Thalassospira sp. TSL5-1: one gene and its partner. The protein of the gene in region 2 interacts with the protein of the main gene of each other region in a pairwise test. Links are inferred from orthologs where the notes say so. Each region holds a gene or a part of one and is shown on either strand. Other genes may lie near its edges. The genes, in order: clpS and LF95_RS14580.

Region 1 (9,333 bases), on a different replicon or contig from region 2:
GGCCATCAAAAGTTGCGTATCGGCCGGCAGAATTTTTTCTTCCGGGCTGATGCGCGGACGGGGCGGAATGATGTCGCCGTCTTTTTTGAGTTCCATATAGGCTTGGTCAAGCAGCTTTTTCATCTGAGCATCGCGGGAACGTGCCGTTCTGCCACCAAATACCGCCCCGATCAGGCGTTTGCCATCGCGTTTGACCGATGCAACCAGATTAAAGCCCGAAGCATTGATGAAACCGGTTTTGATACCGTCAGTCCCATAATACGACGCCAGAAGATTGTTATGGTTGCCATAAGTACGGTTGCCATAGGTGAATTTCTGCGTCGAAAAATAATGATAATAGTCGCCAAAATCGTTGCGCAGGCGCATCGCAAGACGAACCATGTCGCGCGCCGTTGTCATTTGACCGCGATTGGGCAGGCCAGAAGCATTGCGGAACGTTGTGTTCTTCATGCCAATCTTGCGGGCGGTTGACGTCATCATCTGGGCAAACTTGGTTTCGGTACCGCCCAGATATTCGCCAATTACCACAGCAACATCATTGGCCGATTTTGTAACCAGTGCCAAAATCGCATCATGTACCGTAATCGTGTCGCCCGGCTGAACACCAAGTTTTGACGGTGCCTGGCCCCATGCACGCCGTGAAACGGGCATTTGCGTTGCCAGCGAAACCTTGCCGCTATCAAGCGCATCAAACAGCATATACAGCGTCATGATCTTGGTCAGTGACGCAGGATATACCTTTTGATCAGCGCGATATTCGTGCAGCACTTGCCCCGTATCACCATCGACAATCAGGGCTGTATAGGTGCGGGCAAACGCCGTGTGGCTGTTGGCCGAAACTGCAATTAGCGATAGCAGCACAATCCCTATCACGCACAACAGCCTTCGTGCCGTCATGCGTGATGGCAAAAAGTCATTGGTATCAGGTTGTCTGGTCGGTCTGGCAAAGCCGACGCGGAACATGGAAATCATAAACAATGTCCGGTTAACGAGTATCCCCAAGACGGTTAGGGCCAGCATGTCAGTTCCGACTAAAAAAAATCTTAACGGAATGAATTTTCCTGACAGGACTTAATGCCTTGCCGATGCCCCAATTAAGCGAGAGTGTATGCGTTGTGACCGAGTCTGTCAAAACAGAGGTATTAATGCCCATTAAATTACATAGACCGCACAAGGATCTAGCGCCGAAGCGGCTTGGAATCATTAAGTTTGCCACAGCATTGGCGACAATTGCGATGCTGGGCGGCTGTGCCTACACGGAAAACAGCGATATTGCGAATCCGGTTGTGCGCAAGGCGAGCTGGTTCTCGTATCTTAACGCGGAGGATATCCGTACGGCCTGTTCTGCCGGTCAGGCGGAAGGGCAAATCAGAATCGTTTATAATGCTGACTACTATAAGGAAGTTCGCTCCTTTGATGTATTGCCGCAACCGGGGCATGATGGTTTTGTCGTCGAGTCTCATGTGTTCGGTCCGATTGATGTCAGTGATCTCAATGTTTCGGTGCGCTCTCCGCTTGGGGCCTTTAGCGGTGATCCCGTCCGGAACCAGATTACCCGTCAGCAATATCTGACTCTGACAGACGCCCTCCAGCAGGATGGATTTGGCACGCAGGATCGTGATGGTCTGCGGCTTAACTCAGAAAATTATTATTGGGTCGCCCTTGGATGCTCGGGGCAGCATATGACGCTGGCCGCCTGGACATCGGCAAAGGATGATCTGCGCGATCTTCATTTTCCGGTTGTGCTGGAAAAAATATCGGGCCAGTCAACGCCGCTTCCAGCGGCACCAGATCCTGATGCTGTGAAAAACCCCGATCCGGTCTATGGTAATGACAAGGATTTGCGGGATCGTAATTTTTACAGAACGGTACGCGGCAATAGTTTGCAGTAAATTGGTTTTAAACGGGCTGGCAGTGTCAGCCCGTTTTCTTTGAAAAAGGGCAGTCTGGCAGGATATATCAAGAGAATGTCATGAAAGGAGCCTTGACGAAGGCCCTGTTTCCATCTAGAGTTTTGCTGCATTGCAACATGTCAACGGCGATCCTGAAACTCGTACATGGAGGACGGCACAATGGTGACGACCCCGAAAAAGGTGCCTGAAAAATCCCGAAACGCATCAGCATCGAAGGCTAAAACGACTGCTTCGTCGGGGGCCTCTGCTTCTTCTGTGGAAACAGCGAAAGCCGGTGCTGCATCTGCGAATAAAACTGCTTCTGCTTCCACGTCATCCGTATCAAAAACGCCTTCTGGTTCAAATAAAGCTGCTGGTTCAGCTGCTTCTGCAGCTACTCCGGCCAAAGCTGCTACGCCAACACGGGCTGCGGCAGCAGGGGCCAGCAAGCCTGCCGAGAAATCGGCCGCGATTGTGCGTGAAGCAACCCCAAAGGCGGCCACAGCTGCGAACAAGACCGCTGATGCGGTTAAGGCCGCAACCGAAAAGCAGGTTGAGGCCACCAAGGAAACAGCGCGGAAAGTAACCGAGACGGCATCCGGTGCTGTTGCCAGTGCCGCCGAAAAGGCACCGAAGGCGCCCAAGATTGAGGCGCCTGTCGCAGCCGAAGTGACGACACCGGTTGCAAGTGCCAAGGTGAGCCTGGATGACGGCGCAAAGCCTAAGGGTTTGGCGGTCTCGCAAAAGATTGAAGCGGATCTTCCTATGCCGACAATGCCTGTTTCGCAGCTGTTTGAATTTTGGAATTCGGGCGAAATGGTTGATATGGTTTCATCTGCCCAGGAAGCAGCAAATGAGGCCTTGTCTGGTCTGCTTGATGCCGTGTCTGACCATACTGACATGGTTTCTGATGCAGGGGCGCATTTTGCCAGCCAGTATGAAGACTTGATCCAGTCGCACCTGTCGAACTGGGATGGAATGATGCAGGCTTCTTCCAAAATGGCAGATCAGGGCGGGCGTTTTGGTAAGGAGTGGATGTCCTGGATGCAGCGTGAAATGGATGCGCTTCAGGGGGATATCGATGCCCTTTCCAAGGTGGAATCGATTGGCGACATTCAGGAAATCAATGCCCGCATGGTAAAGCGTTTCGTTGATGACGGGATGGCAGAACATTCCCGCTTTCAGGAAATATGGTTTGGCATGTGGAATGACAGTGTTGCCCTGATGGAAAAGAGCTGGTCTGCGAAGGCAGGTCGCTAGAGGGCAGGTTGCTGGCAAGACCATCTATATGATTTGGTTCACGGCCGTCGGGCTTTGCCAAGATAGGGTTTTATCTGCGTAAACGGGCGTGACCTTGGTCACGTCCGTTTTTTTCTTGCGGGTGTAGTGTCACGTATTGTGCGGTTTTGTGTTGTGCCGTGCATCCTAGTTTTTTCACGGCATCTTGCGTGCTTGCAAACGCACCTTACATGACATGTAACTAGGCAATCATTTCGTGGATTGATTTACGGGGCTTTGAAACGCGGTCATGTTGACCTATCATGTTTTTAAAGCACAACTAACAAGGATTCCGGTTAGCAGGTTATGAGTGATCAGGGCAATCAGGGTGACGGCCTCCCTACCACAGGCGTTGTAACCAAAACGCGGCCGAAAACCAAAAAGCCGGCAATGTACAAGGTGTTGTTGCTCAATGATGACTACACACCAATGGAATTTGTCGTGCTCGTCCTGGAGCAGTTTTTTGCCAAGGGACGGGAAGAGGCGACGGCGATCATGCTGCAGGTACACCGTAAGGGTGTAGGTGTTTGTGGTGTGTTTACATACGAGATCGCCGAGACAAAGGTAAACCAGGTCATGGATCTGGCGCGTCAAAACCAGCACCCGTTGCAGTGCACGATAGAGAAGGAGTAGTCATACATGCTCTCGCGTAATCTGGAAGAAAGCCTGCACCGTGCGCTTGCATACGCATCCGAACGGCGTCACGAATACGCAACACTGGAACATTTGCTGCTGTCTTTGACCGAGGATCAGGATGCGGTTGCGGTTTTAAAGGCCTGCCGCGTTGATGTAGACCGGTTACGTGGCGAGCTTCTTGAATTTGCTGATAGTGAACTGTCCGGTCTGGTCAGTGCGCGTTTGATTGATCCCAAGCCAACGGCCGGGTTTCAGCGGGTTATTCAGCGTGCTGCCATTCATGTTCAGTCTTCGGGGCGCGAAGAAGTGACCGGTGCCAATGTGCTGGTTGCGCTGTTTTCCGAACGGGAATCGCACGCGGTGTATTACCTGCAACTGCAGGATATGACGCGCCTGGATGCCGTTAACTATATTTCACACGGTATAGCCAAGGCGCCGGAACTTAACGAACGGCGGGTGCCGCGTGGTGCCGATGACGAATTGAATGCGTCGGGCGCTGGCGAGGCCGACGAGGCCGGAGCCGCCAAGGAAGGCGAGGCCCTTAAGGCCTATTGCGTGAATTTGAATGCCAAGGCGCAAAAGGGCAAGATTGATCCGCTGATTGGCCGCCAAAGCGAAATTGACCGCACCATTCAGGTGCTGTGCCGTCGTACCAAAAATAACCCGCTTTATGTCGGGGACCCGGGTGTGGGCAAAACCGCCATTGCCGAAGGCCTTGCCAAACGCATTGTTGACGGCGATGTGCCGGAGGTTCTGCAGGGCGCGACCATCTTTGCCCTTGATATGGGCTCGCTTCTGGCGGGAACGCGGTATCGTGGTGATTTTGAAGAGCGCCTGAAAGCTGTGGTCAAAGAACTGGACGAGCATGACAATGCCGTGCTGTTTATTGATGAAATCCATACCGTGATTGGGGCTGGTGCAACGTCGGGTGGGGCGATGGATGCCTCGAACCTGTTGAAGCCTGCCCTGGCGAGTGGTGCACTGCGCTGCATCGGTTCCACGACCTATAAGGAATTTCGGGGGCACTTTGAAAAAGATCGTGCCCTTGTGCGTCGTTTCCAGAAAATCGATGTTGATGAGCCGTCGCTGGAAGACACCATCAAAATTCTCAAGGGTCTGAAGCCCTATTACGAAGAACATCATCACGTTAAGTACACCAACGAAGCCATTCGTTCTGCGGTTGAACTGGCATCGCGTTACATTAATGACCGTAAACGCCCCGACAGCGCGATTGATGTGATTGACGAGGTGGGGGCGTCGCGAATGCTGGTTGCGCCAAGCAAGCGTAAACGCACGATCAGCAAGCGGGACGTTGAAGAGATTGTTGCCAAGATCGCGCGTATTCCGGCCAAATCGGTTTCGAGTGATGACCGCAAGGCACTGCAAAATATCGAACGTGACCTGAAAACGGTTGTGTTTGGGCAGGACAAAGCCATTGAGGCCCTCTCGAGTGCGATCAAGCTGGCGCGCGCGGGCCTGCGTGAACCGGAAAAACCGATTGGGTCCTATCTGTTTTCTGGCCCGACCGGGGTTGGTAAAACCGAAGTCACCAAACAGCTTGCCAATGTTATGGGCATCGAGTTCGTCCGCTTTGACATGTCCGAATATATGGAACGCCACAGCGTGTCACGCCTGATTGGTGCGCCGCCGGGCTATGTCGGGTTTGACCAGGGCGGTCTTTTGACCGATGCGGTTGATCAGCATCCGCATGCGGTTGTGCTGCTTGATGAAATCGAGAAAGCCCATCCGGACCTGTTTAACATCCTGTTGCAGGTTATGGATCACGGCAAGCTGACGGATAATAACGGCAAGACCGTTGATTTCCGCAATATCGTGCTGGTGATGACCACCAATGCTGGCGCGTCGGACATGGCAAAACCTGCCATCGGCTTTATGCGTGATCGGCGCATTGGTGAGGATGAAGAGGCAATTAAACGCACCTTCAGCCCTGAATTCCGCAACCGTCTTGATGCGGTTATTCCGTTTACCCATCTTCAGGCGGATGTGGTCAAGATGGTGGTGGATAAATTCATTCTGCAGCTTGAAGTGCAGCTTGCGGATCGCAATGTATCCATTGAACTGACAGAAGCTGCCCGTACATGGCTGGCCGATCGCGGATATGATCCGGCTTTCGGCGCGCGTCCGTTGGGGCGTGTCATTCAGGAGCATGTTAAAAAGCCACTTGCCGAAGAGTTGCTGTTTGGCAAGCTCGAGAAGGGTGGTTCGGTGCTGGTTGATATCGAGAATGACGGGGTTGTTTTCCGTTTTCCCGATCAGCAGGATGATAAAAGCGAGAGCCGTGACCCTGAAATGGTTGAGTAAATCAGCTACGGCTGATTTGAACCTTTATCATGGTTCTGCTTGCTATCGTGGTGGGCCATAGTATTCTGAAATGTATCCAGCTCGGTTTCGGGGCTGGATACTTTTCTAATTGAGGTTATTTCGACTTTTTATGAATTCATCAGGCCAAAGACAAAAAGTAAAAGAAGTCGAGCATTTCCTGTCGCAGTTGGAAAAGCGCGGGCGTATTCTGGTTTCGATTGCTGCGGAGCTTGAAGCCCTGGCAGATACGACAGATGTTACCCGTTATCGTCCTTTCCGGGAACAGGTCGACAACTTCAAGGCTCTTTCCCTGATCCTTTCAGAAAGGCTGTCGGCGCTGGATAATCATCCGCGTAAGGATGAGTTGGAGAAACAGTTCCATAAGCTTCAAGTGCTGATGCTGCGGCTCGTGATTAAAACCAGTCTTAAATTCTTTTTTGTCATGAGTGCCAAGCCCTTTCTGCCATTGGGCTCTCGTGAGTTGTTTCAAAGCGAATTGCGAACGCTTTATGAGGCAGAAAAAATGTTGTCTGATCCTAGATTTAAAAGCGATTTGGATGACAGTGCGCAGGACGATTTGGATATGGCACGCGATATCCTTGAGGAAATTATCCAGCATGCTCCTGCGTTGCTGAATTTCAGCAATAGACCCGCAGCCAATAAACGGAAGAGATTCCGCTAGGCTGTTGTAATTTTGAATAATTCCAATCCGTTTGGGTAACCCCTATCCGGTTTGAATGTTCTAAATTACATGCTTCCCTTATTTCTGATCTCCGTGATTCCTCAAAATGCAAATTTTGGTGTGGCTTGGTATTGCCCGGATTGCAGTGGTTTATGCGTATCCTGTGTGAATCTGATGCCGATAAACGCGTGTATGTTGCAATATGGGATACTTATTTTTGCATTTTGCAAAATCATTTTTGCATTTTGCACAATCGATGGATATACCCCTAAGGTATTGCCACTCTATACCGTGCAAACCCGCGAAATTTTTAAATTTAAAAAACTGGCACGGTAACTGCATATATAAGGGCGGACAGTTGTTCTGTGCAGGGGCGCACTACGGTGCGCCTGGAACAACGTAATCTTCTGCAGTTTGCTCGTGTCCCAACCAAAACTTATAGCGGCGATTTTTATCGCCGCTTTTTTCTTGCCTGTAATCTGGCAGAAAACTCTTCTTATCCCGCATTCATTGTCTCTGCATTTCTGTGCCATCCATCCGCAGGTTGCGTCATTGCCCATACCTGATTGTTCTGCAAAGGCATGACAAGGTGCTGTTTACCGCTGGTAGCGACCCTGTATGTCGCCAGTTCAGAAATCCAGAGTGCAGCAAAACGATACTCCTTAAATTAGGATGGTTGGAAGTATATCCTTTGGTATATGTTAATATCATACCTAATGGCTAGGTTTAGTGTGTGACGTGCTTTAATCGGATGGTTGTGCCCGCTTTACTGCAAAGGGGCCTCGGGGAATTGAGAGGGATTTGTCATGAAACGGTCTGGTTCACGCTTTGCGGCGTTTGTTGTTGGTGTGGCGGCTTTGTCGTTCACCGCAGGTGCATGGGCACAACAGCAGCTTCCCGCAGGTCCGAAAGAGCTGATTGATGCGGGCGTGATTGCGGAAGTGCGCAACTGGCTTGTTAACCCGGTCGTTGAGATATCGGTAAAGGGGCAGAATGTGCGCAATGCCAACTTGTCTCAGGCGCAAATCGATGCCGCAGACAAGGAATGGCGCGCAGAGCGTGAATCTGACGATCAGCCGACCATTGCCGCCGTACTCAATAACCCGCTGTCAGGATATTTAACGCAAATCCAGGCCCGTTCCGGCGGGCTATATAGCGAGATATTTGTCACCGATGCCCAAGGGCTCAATGTTGGTCAGAGTTCCATTACCTCGGATTTCTGGCAGGGTGACGAAGCCAAATTTCAGAAAACCTACCCGCAAGGTGCCTCGGCTGTCTTTATCGACGAGGCGGAATACAACGAACAGGCGGATAACTGGCGCGCACAACTGAACATGACGGTGTCAGACAGCACCGGAGAGCCGATTGGAGCTGTCACGGTTGAAATCAACCTGACTGAACTTGCCCGCCGCAAGGGCCTTTAAGGAAACAAGAGTCATGATGTTTTTTAAAAATATGCTCATTCCTGTCAAACTGGCAGCCAGCTTTGCAGTCATGATCGTTATCATTCTGTTGGTTGGCGGGGCGGCTTTTTATGCGATGAACCAGGTGGAGATTGCAGATGCGCGCAGTGAGCGTCTGATCGATATTGAGGAAAGCTTTAACGATATCGATAACGCCTATCGCACGGCGCGTCAGGAAATGACCTATTTTCTGACCACAGGTGATCGCAGCGGGCTTGATGCCTATCATGCGGCTGTGGCACGCACGGATCAAACTGTGACGCATCTTAAGGAAAAAGCCTTCGCGGACCCGGAAATTATGGGCCTTGCGCAGGAAATGGAAACCGCGATTGATGCCTGGCAGGATATTGCCAACCAGCAGGCGCAATTAATGCGGCAATATCTGACGGTTAATCATGCGCGCGCGATTGAAGCTTCGGGCGAGCCACGGGCGCTGGCTGTAAAGGTTAATGAAGCCGCGCAAAAACTCGAAAGCTATATTGTCACATCGCGCAAGGACCTTTCGGGAGAGCAACATGCCGCCGCGTTGTTTTTCAAAGTCACACTTGCGGTTGGTGTGGCCGGGTTGATTGTCTTTGCAATCCTGTTTGCGACAGTCCTGACACGTATGATTGCATTTCCCATTCGCGACATGACAAGTGCGATGAGCAAACTGGCCAATGGCGATGTGAATGTGCGTTTTAAGGAAATGAAACGGGCCGATGAGGTTGGTGCAATGTCGCGGGCTTTGCGGGTGTTTCGTGAAAATGCCGAAGACCGGATGCGCATGGCAGAACAGGAAAAAGCCGAAGCCGAGCGGCAATTGGAGCGTGGACGACATATGCACGAACTGTCGGCGCGCTTTGACCAGCAGATCAAGGATGTTCTTTCAACAGTGTCGGTTGCATTGGGTGAAGTGCGTGGTGCGTCCGAGCAACTTTCAGATCATTCTGCGCGTGCCAATGATTATGCCCAGCGGGTAGCCAGCCAGGCTGACGAATCCTCGGTTAATATCGAAACCGTGGCAACGGCGACATCGCAGCTTTCGTCGTCGATTAACGAAATCTCGCACCAGATTTCA
Region 2 (9,052 bases):
TTTGCGCCGTATCAACAGCATGATCGGGTTTATTGCCGGCCTCGTTCTGGTGGCCTGTGTGATCCTGATCCTTGCTGACATCATCTTGCGGGAAGCCGGTATTTCATTTGGCGGTGCCGAGGAAATATCGGGCTATGTGATGGCCGGTGTTGCCAGTTGGGGCATGTCTTATGCCCTGGGCGAGCTTGCCCATGTGCGGATCGATCTGATCCGTCTGCGCCTGCAACAGCGGGGCCGCGCCCTGCTGGATCTGATTGCGATTGTCGCCCTGGCGGCAACGGCGGTTGTGATTGCGGTGCAAAGCTGGCCGGTGCTGGCCAAAACCATCGAACGGGGGTCCAGTGCCAATACCGTTCTGGCAACACCTTTGTGGATTCCGCAATCAATTTGGCTCTCTGGCTGGATATGGTTTGCCGTCTTTAGCTGTGTCCTGGTGATCCTGACACTGGCCCTGTTGGTCAAGGGCCGGTTTGACGAGGCCGATGCCCTTGTCGGGGCCCGTTCCGAAGTGGAGCTGGAATCATGATTTATGCGGTTACAGCTTCACTTCTGGGCTTTTTGGCCCTGTCCATTCCTGTCGGGATCGTGCTGTTTTTGCTTGGTTTCGGTGTGGACCAGTTCTTTTCCCCGTTTCCGCTGATCCGCGGGTTGGGGCAGGTTGTCTGGTCTTCATCGAATTCATCGACCCTGATTGCGATACCGTTTTTTGTTCTGCTGGGCGAAATCCTGGTGCGCGGTGGCATTGCAGAACGTACTTATGAAGCCCTGGATAAATGGTTTTCCTGGCTGCCGGGAGGGTTGATTCACGCCAATATCGGGACGGCCACCATGTTTTCGGCAACGTCGGGGTCATCGGTGGCAACAGCGGCAACCGTGGCAACGGTCGCCATGCCCCAGGCCGAAAAACTGGGATATGATCCAAGGCTGTTTTCCGGGGCCATTGCCGCAGGCGGCACCCTGGGCATCATGATCCCGCCGTCGATCAATCTGATCGTTTATGGCTTTTTAACCGAAACCTCCATTCCCCGCCTGTTTCTGGCAGGTTTGGTGCCCGGCCTGATGATGGCGGTTGCCTTTATGGTGATGACGGCGATTTTGTGCAAAATCAAACCGACCCTCGGCGGCTCCAGCCGGTCTTTTGGCTGGGAAGAACGATTTGCCAGCCTGCGCCATCTTGTGCCGATTGTGGTGTTGTTTCTGGTGGTGATCGGCTCGATCTATGCCGGGTGGGCCACACCAACGGAATCAGCCGCGGTGGGGGTGGCAATCGCCTTTTTGATTGCGGCCTTTAACCGGGGTGTTTCAAAAGAAATGATCCATACCTGCCTGCAAGGCACGGTGCGGATTACCGCCATGATCATGCTGGTGATCATTGGGGCCTATTTCCTGAATTTCAGTCTGACCGCCGCCGGGCTTGGGCGGGAGCTCAAGGAGATGCTGGTCGGGCTTGATCTCTCCCCGATGGGCACGCTGATGGTGATTATCGGCCTTTATATTGTGCTGGGCTTTTTTATTGAAACCCTGTCGCTGATGGTGGCGACCATTCCCATTGTGGTGCCGATCATGACGGGCATGGGGTTTGACAAGGTCTGGTTTGGCATTTTGCTGATCGTCCTGATCGAAATGGCCCTGATTACGCCGCCGGTCGGCCTGAATCTTTATGTTGTGCAAAGTGCGCGTAAATCGGGCCGCCTGAGCGAGGTGATGGTGGGAACCCTGCCTTTTGTCCTGGTGATGGTTGCCATGATTGCCCTGCTGGTGGCTGTGCCGTCCATCGCGCTGTTTCTGCCCGATCATTTTTAAAACGGCAGCACCGTTTATTTCCTTACTCGTTCTGAAACATGGCTGTTGCCTGGCCAAACGCGGCGCCCCTTAGAGGGGGCCGCGTTTGGCGGCCGGGTGCTTTACAGTCCCAATAACCAAAACTGGAATATCGCAATGTTGATAGATTTTACCATTGATGGCGCACAACAGGATTTTGACATAACCCATTGCACCGTTGCCGGATGGACCGGGCGTGATGCGAGCGCGATCCAGCATCATATCGATGAACTTGCCGCGATTGGCGTTAAACCACCTTCATCGGTGCCGCTTTATTATCGCACGGCATCTGCCATGCTGACCCGCGATGCCACAATTGAAGTTGTTGGCAATGGTACATCGGGCGAGGTGGAACCGCTGATCGTTGCCAAAGACGGCGTTTTGTATCTTGGTCTGGCGTCGGATCATACCGACCGCGCGCTTGAGGCCCATTCGGTGGCCCTGTCTAAACAGATTTGTGCCAAACCGATTGCTCGTACCTTGTGGCGTTACGACGAAGTGGCCGACCATATTGAAAAGCTGGAATTGAAATCCTGGATCCGGGAAGGGGCGGGGGATGACTGGCTGCTTTATCAGGAAGGCACCATTGCCAGCATTCGCCCGCTGGCCGACCTGATTGACGGGGCCGGGCTGGTTGCGGCGGGCGCAAACGGCAAGGCGGCGGCCATGTTGTGCGGTACCTTTGGCGCAAAGGGCGGGGTGCGCCCGGCCTGTGCGTTTAAAATGGCAATGGTGGACCCGGTGCTGAACCGCACAATCGAGCATGTTTACGATATTGTTGAACTGCCGGAAATTGCCTAAAACCGTGAAGAATAACGCAAACGCACAAGGGAGGTCGCAAGATGGGTGCGATTATTGAAAAGGCACAGGCGGCAATCAATAAAGTTGATCAGCTTGGCGACCTTGCGGGCAAGATTTTTACCGATTTTGATCGCGAGCGCATCCTGCGCGATGCCGCCCATGCCGAAATCCTGGTGGTAAACGCGCCCAAGCCTTTGCCGCTGGCAGGTCTGCTGGTTTCGGTTAAGGATTTGTATGACGAGGTGGGCAAGGTCACATCGGCGGCCTCCCGGTTGCTGAAGGACCGTGCCCCGGCGGCGCGGGATTGCGAAATCATCGCCCGTATAAAGGCGGCGGGGGCAGTGCCCTTTGGCCGTACCACCATGAGCGAATTTGCCTATTCCGGTGTGGGGCTGAACCCGCATTACGGTACGCCAGGCAATGTGTTTGACCCTGATGGCATTCCCGGTGGGTCAACATCGGGCGGCGGGTTGACCGTCGCGCTGGGTCTGGTGGATATTGCCCTGGGTACGGATACCGGCGGATCGGTCCGTATTCCGTCTGCCATAAACGGGTTATATGGCTTTAAGGCCAGCCGTTTGCGCATGCCGGGCGATGGTATTCATCCGCTGGCAAAAAGTTTTGATACCGCTGGGCCGCTGGCACGCAACCTTGAAACCGCGATTGCGGCCTTTGAAGTGATGGCCGGTATCGCCGTGCCGCCCGCATCGGCCGGTCAGGGCGGGGCCTTGCGCATTGGTGTGCCGGTCAATGCCTTTACCAATGATCTGGATGACCGGGTGAAACGGGATTTTTCTGCGATTTGCGCCACATTGCGCGCTGCCGGGCATGAACTGGTGGAAATTGATTTGGGATTTGTGGCCGAGAATGCGGTGCTCAACAAGATCCTGGTCGCAGCCGAAGCCCATGACATTTATGCGAAGGACTTTGCCAAACTTGAAACCTGTGGGGACGCGCGTGTGTTAAGCCGCATGCGCTTTGCCGACAGTCTAAGCCTGCAAGACCGTTGCGATGCCTATGCCAGGCGGACAGACGTGATTGCGCAGTTTAATACGGCTCTGGCGGATGTTGATGTCATGATCGCGCCGACCCTTGCCATGATGGCCCCCAAGATTAGCGAGGTCGAGGCGGACTTTGACCGGCTCAACGCGATGATGTTGCGCAATACATCCTATCTTAATCTGGTGGATGCCTGTGCCATTTCGCTTCCGGTGCCGGTTGCCGGGGAAGATGCGCCCGCCGCGCTGATGATTGCGGGCATACATGGCCAGGATTTTGCCGTGCTGGAGGCCGCCCACAAATTTGATGCGCTGTTGCAGTCCTGAGCTGCATTATTTGGCATAAGAAAAAAGCCGCCTGGCACAATACCGGGCGGCTTTTTGTCTTTTTGTCTTTTTGTCGCGGGGGGGCAATTGCAAGCCGTGATCAGCCTTCAAGCAGCGAACGCAGCATCCAGGCGGTTTTTTCGTGGGTTTGAATGCGCTGGGTCAGAAGGTCGGCGGTGGCATCGTCGTCGGCTTCATCGCACAGCGGATACAGGGCGCGTGCGGTTTTAATCACCGTTTCGTGGCCTTCAACCAGTTGCTTGATCATTTCCTTGGCGGCGGGAACGCCTTTTTCATCCGCAATCGAGCTTAATTCCGCAAAGGCCGAAAAGCTGCCCGGTGCAAATGCGCCGAGGGACCGGATACGCTCTGCCAGTTCGTCAACGGCGGCTGCCAGTTCGGTATATTGCTGTTCAAACATGGTGTGCAGGGTCTGAAACATCGGGCCGGTGACATTCCAGTGGAAATTGTGGGTTTTCAAATACAGCGCATAGGAATCTGCCAGCACCCGGCCAAGACCCGATGCAATGTCGGTACGGTTCTGTTCGTTAATACCAATGTCAATCTGCATGATGTTCTCCTGGTGTCTGAATATGGGTGTGACACATGATGTTTTTGGTGATGGCGTTATTATGGTGCAGAACAAAAAATAATGCCAATCAGTCCTTTAATCTTTCAGGATAGATAAAACCTATCAAGGCCGGGAAGGGTGCGTTTGACAGGTATCGCGCGAGCTTCGCGGATGAATTTTGGCGATGCCGGTTTTCCTGGCAGGTCTGGTCTTTATTGAATCATTTTGTATATCGCACCTGTTTTGACAGCCGAAATCAATATGATAAGATGTAGACCTTAAATGGAAGGCTGCGGGCTTTGCTTTCTGGAAATGGGTTTCGCCATATTTATGACGTAATTTGCCTCCGAATTGCCATATCAGGCCTGCTTTCCAGCCTTATTCGTCAGGCAGTGTCGCTCTTGTCAGCAGCACATATTGCCGGAACATTATTTCCCCCTCAATCGTATCCGGCCTGCTCTCTTCGTCCCCCCGTTCGAGAGCCAATAGCTGCTAAAAGCTGACAGGTCTCCCCAAGACCATTAGACCCCAAAATGGGGGCGGGTAGTCCCGCCCTCTTTTTTTTTGAGGGTATTCTTGTATCGGGGTTTTACAAAAGATTCAAAATTTGTTCGACTTGCCTTAATTCGCCCTGAAATTGCCCTAAGCGGCAGGATTTCATGCCGTAATCGGCGTTCATAGTCTTTCTTGTCGAACGCAGCACACTAGGCAATGCGCCCCTCCCTCGTAATTTGCCTGGCCTGACGCCGTTGTCCCCAACAACGTTCTGCACCCCACAGGCCCTGTGCTCATGTGTTTGACTGGTCTCCCCAAGGCCATCTGTCCCCCCAAAAAAAGCGAGCCAGGTTCCCCCGACCTGTCTCGTTTTTTTGTGTCTATCGTTGGGGTTGTCGTGGATATCGAGGAGGCGGTGACATAATTATGCCGCAAAGTGTCACGAAATGGCCCAGAGTGACCATTTTTCCTGCCGCAATCACCGGGCATATTCATACTTGTCGGACGCGATGACAGTCGGCCTGGTGCCTCCCTCACCATATGTCGGCGACCTGATGGCATGTCCCCCCAAGAAAGCCATCACCCCCAAGGTCATTAATTCCGCGTCCGTATGGTCTCCCCAAGACCATCTGTCCCCAAGAAATGGCGAAGCAGGTTCCCCCACCTGCTTCGCTTTTCTTTTACCTTTGAGGGGCGCCGATAACAGGGCGTGCCAGCTATGCGATCGCGGTTTTGTGAAGTTGATTTATCCTTGCGCATAATTGTGAAATCTTATCATGCTGTCGCGGCACAAAAATGCCCCAAAAGGGCATGAAATGGCCCTAAGCCTCCGGTTTTTTTGCCTCATTCACGGGGCATATTCATCCTTACCGAACACGATGTACCGGTGCGGTGCCCTCCCTCACCAACCACCGGGACCGGAATAGCGGCTCCCCTCCGGCTATTCATCCCCCACGGTCTGTTCCGTGTTCGGTCGGTCTCCCCAAGACCATCTGTCCCCAAACGGGGTGGGTTTCCCTGACCCACCCCGTTTTCTTTTGCGTGGCGATCCGTTTGCCAAGGATACGCGGACATGTGGTGCCGATACTGAACCTGTGGAGAATGTGGCATTATCGGGCGATAAAAGACGCTAAATGGCCTTAGGTTTCCGGTTTTCTTGCCGTATTCACGGGGCATATTCATTCTTGTCGAACACGATGTACCGGTGCGGTGCCCTCCCTCACCAACCACCGGGACCGGAATAGCGGCTCCCCTCCGGCTATTCAACTCTCCCACGGTCTGTTCCGTGTTCGGCTGGTCTCCCCAAGACCATCTGTCCCCAAGAAATGGCGAAGCAGGTTCCCCCACCTGCTTCGCTTTTCTTTTGCCTTTGGGTGTTATGGACAAAAGATGTATTGAAAGCAGGTGATCGCAGAGTTGTGAAGCCATTTTAGCCTTGCGGATAGTTGCGAAATTTCCGTGTGATGTTGCGGCATAATAATGCCTCAAAACGGCATGAAATGGCCCTAACTGCCCGGTTTTCCTGCCGTATTCACGGGGCATATTCATCCTTACCGAACACGACGTACCGGTGTGGTGCCCTCCCTCACCAACCACCGGGACCGGAATAGCGGCTCCCCTCCAGCTATTCATCCCCCACGGTCTGTTCCGTGTTCGGTCGGTCTCCCCAAGACCATCTGTCCCCTTCGGGGTGGGTTTCCCTGACCCACCCCGTTTTCTTTTGTCTGCTGTGTCGTTAAGGGGCCCCGTGGCAAGCTGTCAGATTGTCTCGCTTTGACAGGCATGATGGTCCGTACTGAAAATCGGGGTGGGATGCGTGCGTCCGCGCACGGTAACCTCGCCTCGTCGCGTCCAGATCCCGGCGAAGGAATGGTCCTTGCAGTGGGCCACTGTTACCTCTGATGCCAGAATGTAGGTGCCATATTGTTTGTTCAGTGGTTCCAGCCTGGCTGCGATATTGACGGTGTCGCCATGCACGGTGAAGGTCAGTCGGTTTTCGCTGCCAATGGCACCCACAATGATATCGCCGGTATTGATACCGCAACGGGTTTTGAGTTTGCTGCCGTGGCAAAAATTTCGGGTTTCACACAGCTTTTGAATTTCCAGGGCGGTTTTGACCGCACTTTCGGCATGGTTGGCATCGGGCTTCAGGGCGTTAAAGGTGATCAGCATGGCGTCGCCCTGAAACTGGGTAATCACCCCGCCAAATTTTTCGATAATGGCGCTGGTGGCGGCGAAATATTCGTTGAGCATCCGGGCCAGTTCCGCCGGGCGCAGTTTTTCGGAAATGGTCGAAAAGCCTTCTATGTCCGTGAACATGATGGTCGCGTGAACCGCTTCGCCGTCGCCGGGTCGTATTTGCTGGTCGGCATGGGTGATGCGGTCTGCGACCTCGCGCGAGACAAAGCGTGACAGGTCACGCACGGCGATTTCTTCGCTCACGGCACGTTTGAAGGAACGTTGTGCGCGCAGAACGGCAATTGCGAGCACGCTCGAGACCATAACAATGGAAATGATCTTGTCGATCTCGGCCCCGATCAGAATCGAATTTGAGGTCAGGTAGGTGACATAATCGCGCGTGATCATGCTGTGCCCGCCTTCGCTCCAGAGCACGTAAAACACCAGCGCCAGCCAGCCGAGCGCGGCACTGGCCCCGGCAAGCAGAATGTAGCGGGGGTCAAACCGCAGGGCACGCAGTGAAATGAAGATAAACACATACATCATTGTTGGTGCCTTGAGATAAAAGCTGGCCGGTTGCATGTACTGGATGTGAAAGCTCCAGATCAGCACCATCAGCAGGCTGATATCTGCAATGACGGAAAGGGTTAAAACCCAGGCGGGCAGATCGATGCGATAGGACAGAACCAGCCGGCTGAAGGTAATGATGAAATACAGGCCAAGGGCCCAGGGGACTGGATGGAATCCGTCGCTCATGGCGGTTTTGGGCGCAAGGGCATAAAGGGTGGCAAAAATTGTCACCAGTAGTAACTGTACCCAGCCGATCAGCTGTTCGCTTTTGCGCTGTTGATTGACGATGGCGGTGTTGACCCGCTCGGGAAGACTGTTTTCCGGTGCCCGACCAAACAGAAATTCTGCGAAATTGTTTTTCATGAATGTGCCCCGCGATTTTACCGGGTCATAGTGATCGCTGTGACAGAGGCTGCCAAGTCAGAGCTATACACGGGCCTTCACCTTTGCGTGTCGCGGGCTCTGTGCGGATGGCAAAGGGTAAGGAAATGCAATGTTTCGCGGTCATTGCCTGGGAAAGAATATTTGACAGCGTGTGCAGATGGAAATGGGCTTTGCGGTAAAAGGGCCTTCAAGACGTCTGCCGGTCATTAAGAGGATTTTGGACAAAAAAAAGCCGGGCATCAATGTGCCCGGCAAGTTTATCAGGGAGGCTTCACGTCTGGGAGACGTAGGACCCCTCTCAGGGCCCTGGGTAAGCCGGGCAGGGCGCCCGGCTAAGACCGAAAAAACGGTCAGGGAGAAAACTCTGTACCGCGGTGCGGCGTTCACCGCTGCGGTTCGAGAGTCAAAATAGCGATTTAACCGGTGAATACCACTGACAAATTGCTCTTTCTGCCATGCGTAAAACGCATGTTTCTCGAATAGGTTCCCAATTTTAATTAATCAATTGAAATTAAAAGATTTTATCGTGATTAAAATTTAGCTAAAGCGCGGAAACCATTATGTTCCATTTCTTTGACGGGAAAGAAGACCGCGTGTGAGCAAAAAAAACGGCAGCCTTGGCGGGCTGCCGTTAAGTCTCAACAGGGAGGCTTTAACGTCTGGGAGACGTGGAATCGCTTGGATTCCAGCCAAATAACGTTTTGGCAGGACGCCCCGGAACGGGGATAAAAAAAGATGAAAAAAGTCTTGGGTGTTGCGCGAAGCAACAACCACAGGTGAGAATATAGAAGGCTGCTGTTTCGTTTAAAAATAGAAAAGATACAATTCAACCATGCGTAAGGCGCATGGCAAAAAAGTGGCAGTAAAATGAAGCCTTTATGACAGGGGGCGTGTTTTAATGGTGCGT

The links.
Region 1: the proteins of LF95_RS14580 (region 2) and clpS interact in binary tests that used the Escherichia coli proteins (3 or more experiments, as listed by UniProt). The link is inferred for Thalassospira sp. TSL5-1 from one-to-one orthologs.

What each region holds. Positions count from the first base shown.
Region 1 is NZ_KV880639.1:129,507-138,839, reverse strand. Bases 2,165-5,139 are described here. They hold clpS (ATP-dependent Clp protease adapter ClpS), read left to right. Parts: upstream 2,165-3,476; coding sequence 3,477-3,803; downstream 3,804-5,139. Other genes in these bases: clpA (ATP-dependent Clp protease ATP-binding subunit ClpA), read left to right, coding at 3,810-5,139; LF95_RS17500 (hypothetical protein), read left to right, coding at 2,367-3,152; LF95_RS17505 (hypothetical protein), read right to left, coding at 2,165-2,341. Also shown: LF95_RS17515 (D-alanyl-D-alanine carboxypeptidase), read right to left, coding at 1-972; LF95_RS17510 (hypothetical protein), read left to right, coding at 1,221-1,892; more of LF95_RS17505, read right to left, coding at 2,033-2,164; more of clpA, read left to right, coding at 5,140-6,128; LF95_RS17485 (hypothetical protein), read left to right, coding at 6,259-6,810; LF95_RS17475 (hypothetical protein), read left to right, coding at 7,617-8,234; LF95_RS17470 (methyl-accepting chemotaxis protein), read left to right, coding at 8,248-9,333. UniProt on the Escherichia coli protein: Involved in the modulation of the specificity of the ClpAP-mediated ATP-dependent protein degradation.
Region 2 is NZ_KV880638.1:1,095,378-1,104,429, forward strand. The notes cover bases 2,784-5,477. They hold LF95_RS14580 (Dps family protein), read right to left. Parts: upstream 4,519-5,477; coding sequence 4,048-4,518; downstream 2,784-4,047. Other genes in these bases: LF95_RS14575 (amidase family protein), read left to right, coding at 2,784-3,947. Also shown: LF95_RS14560 (TRAP transporter small permease subunit), read left to right, coding at 1-526; LF95_RS14565 (TRAP transporter large permease), read left to right, coding at 523-1,803; LF95_RS14570 (DUF2848 domain-containing protein), read left to right, coding at 1,939-2,622; more of LF95_RS14575, read left to right, coding at 2,664-2,783; LF95_RS14585 (adenylate/guanylate cyclase domain-containing protein), read right to left, coding at 6,772-8,124.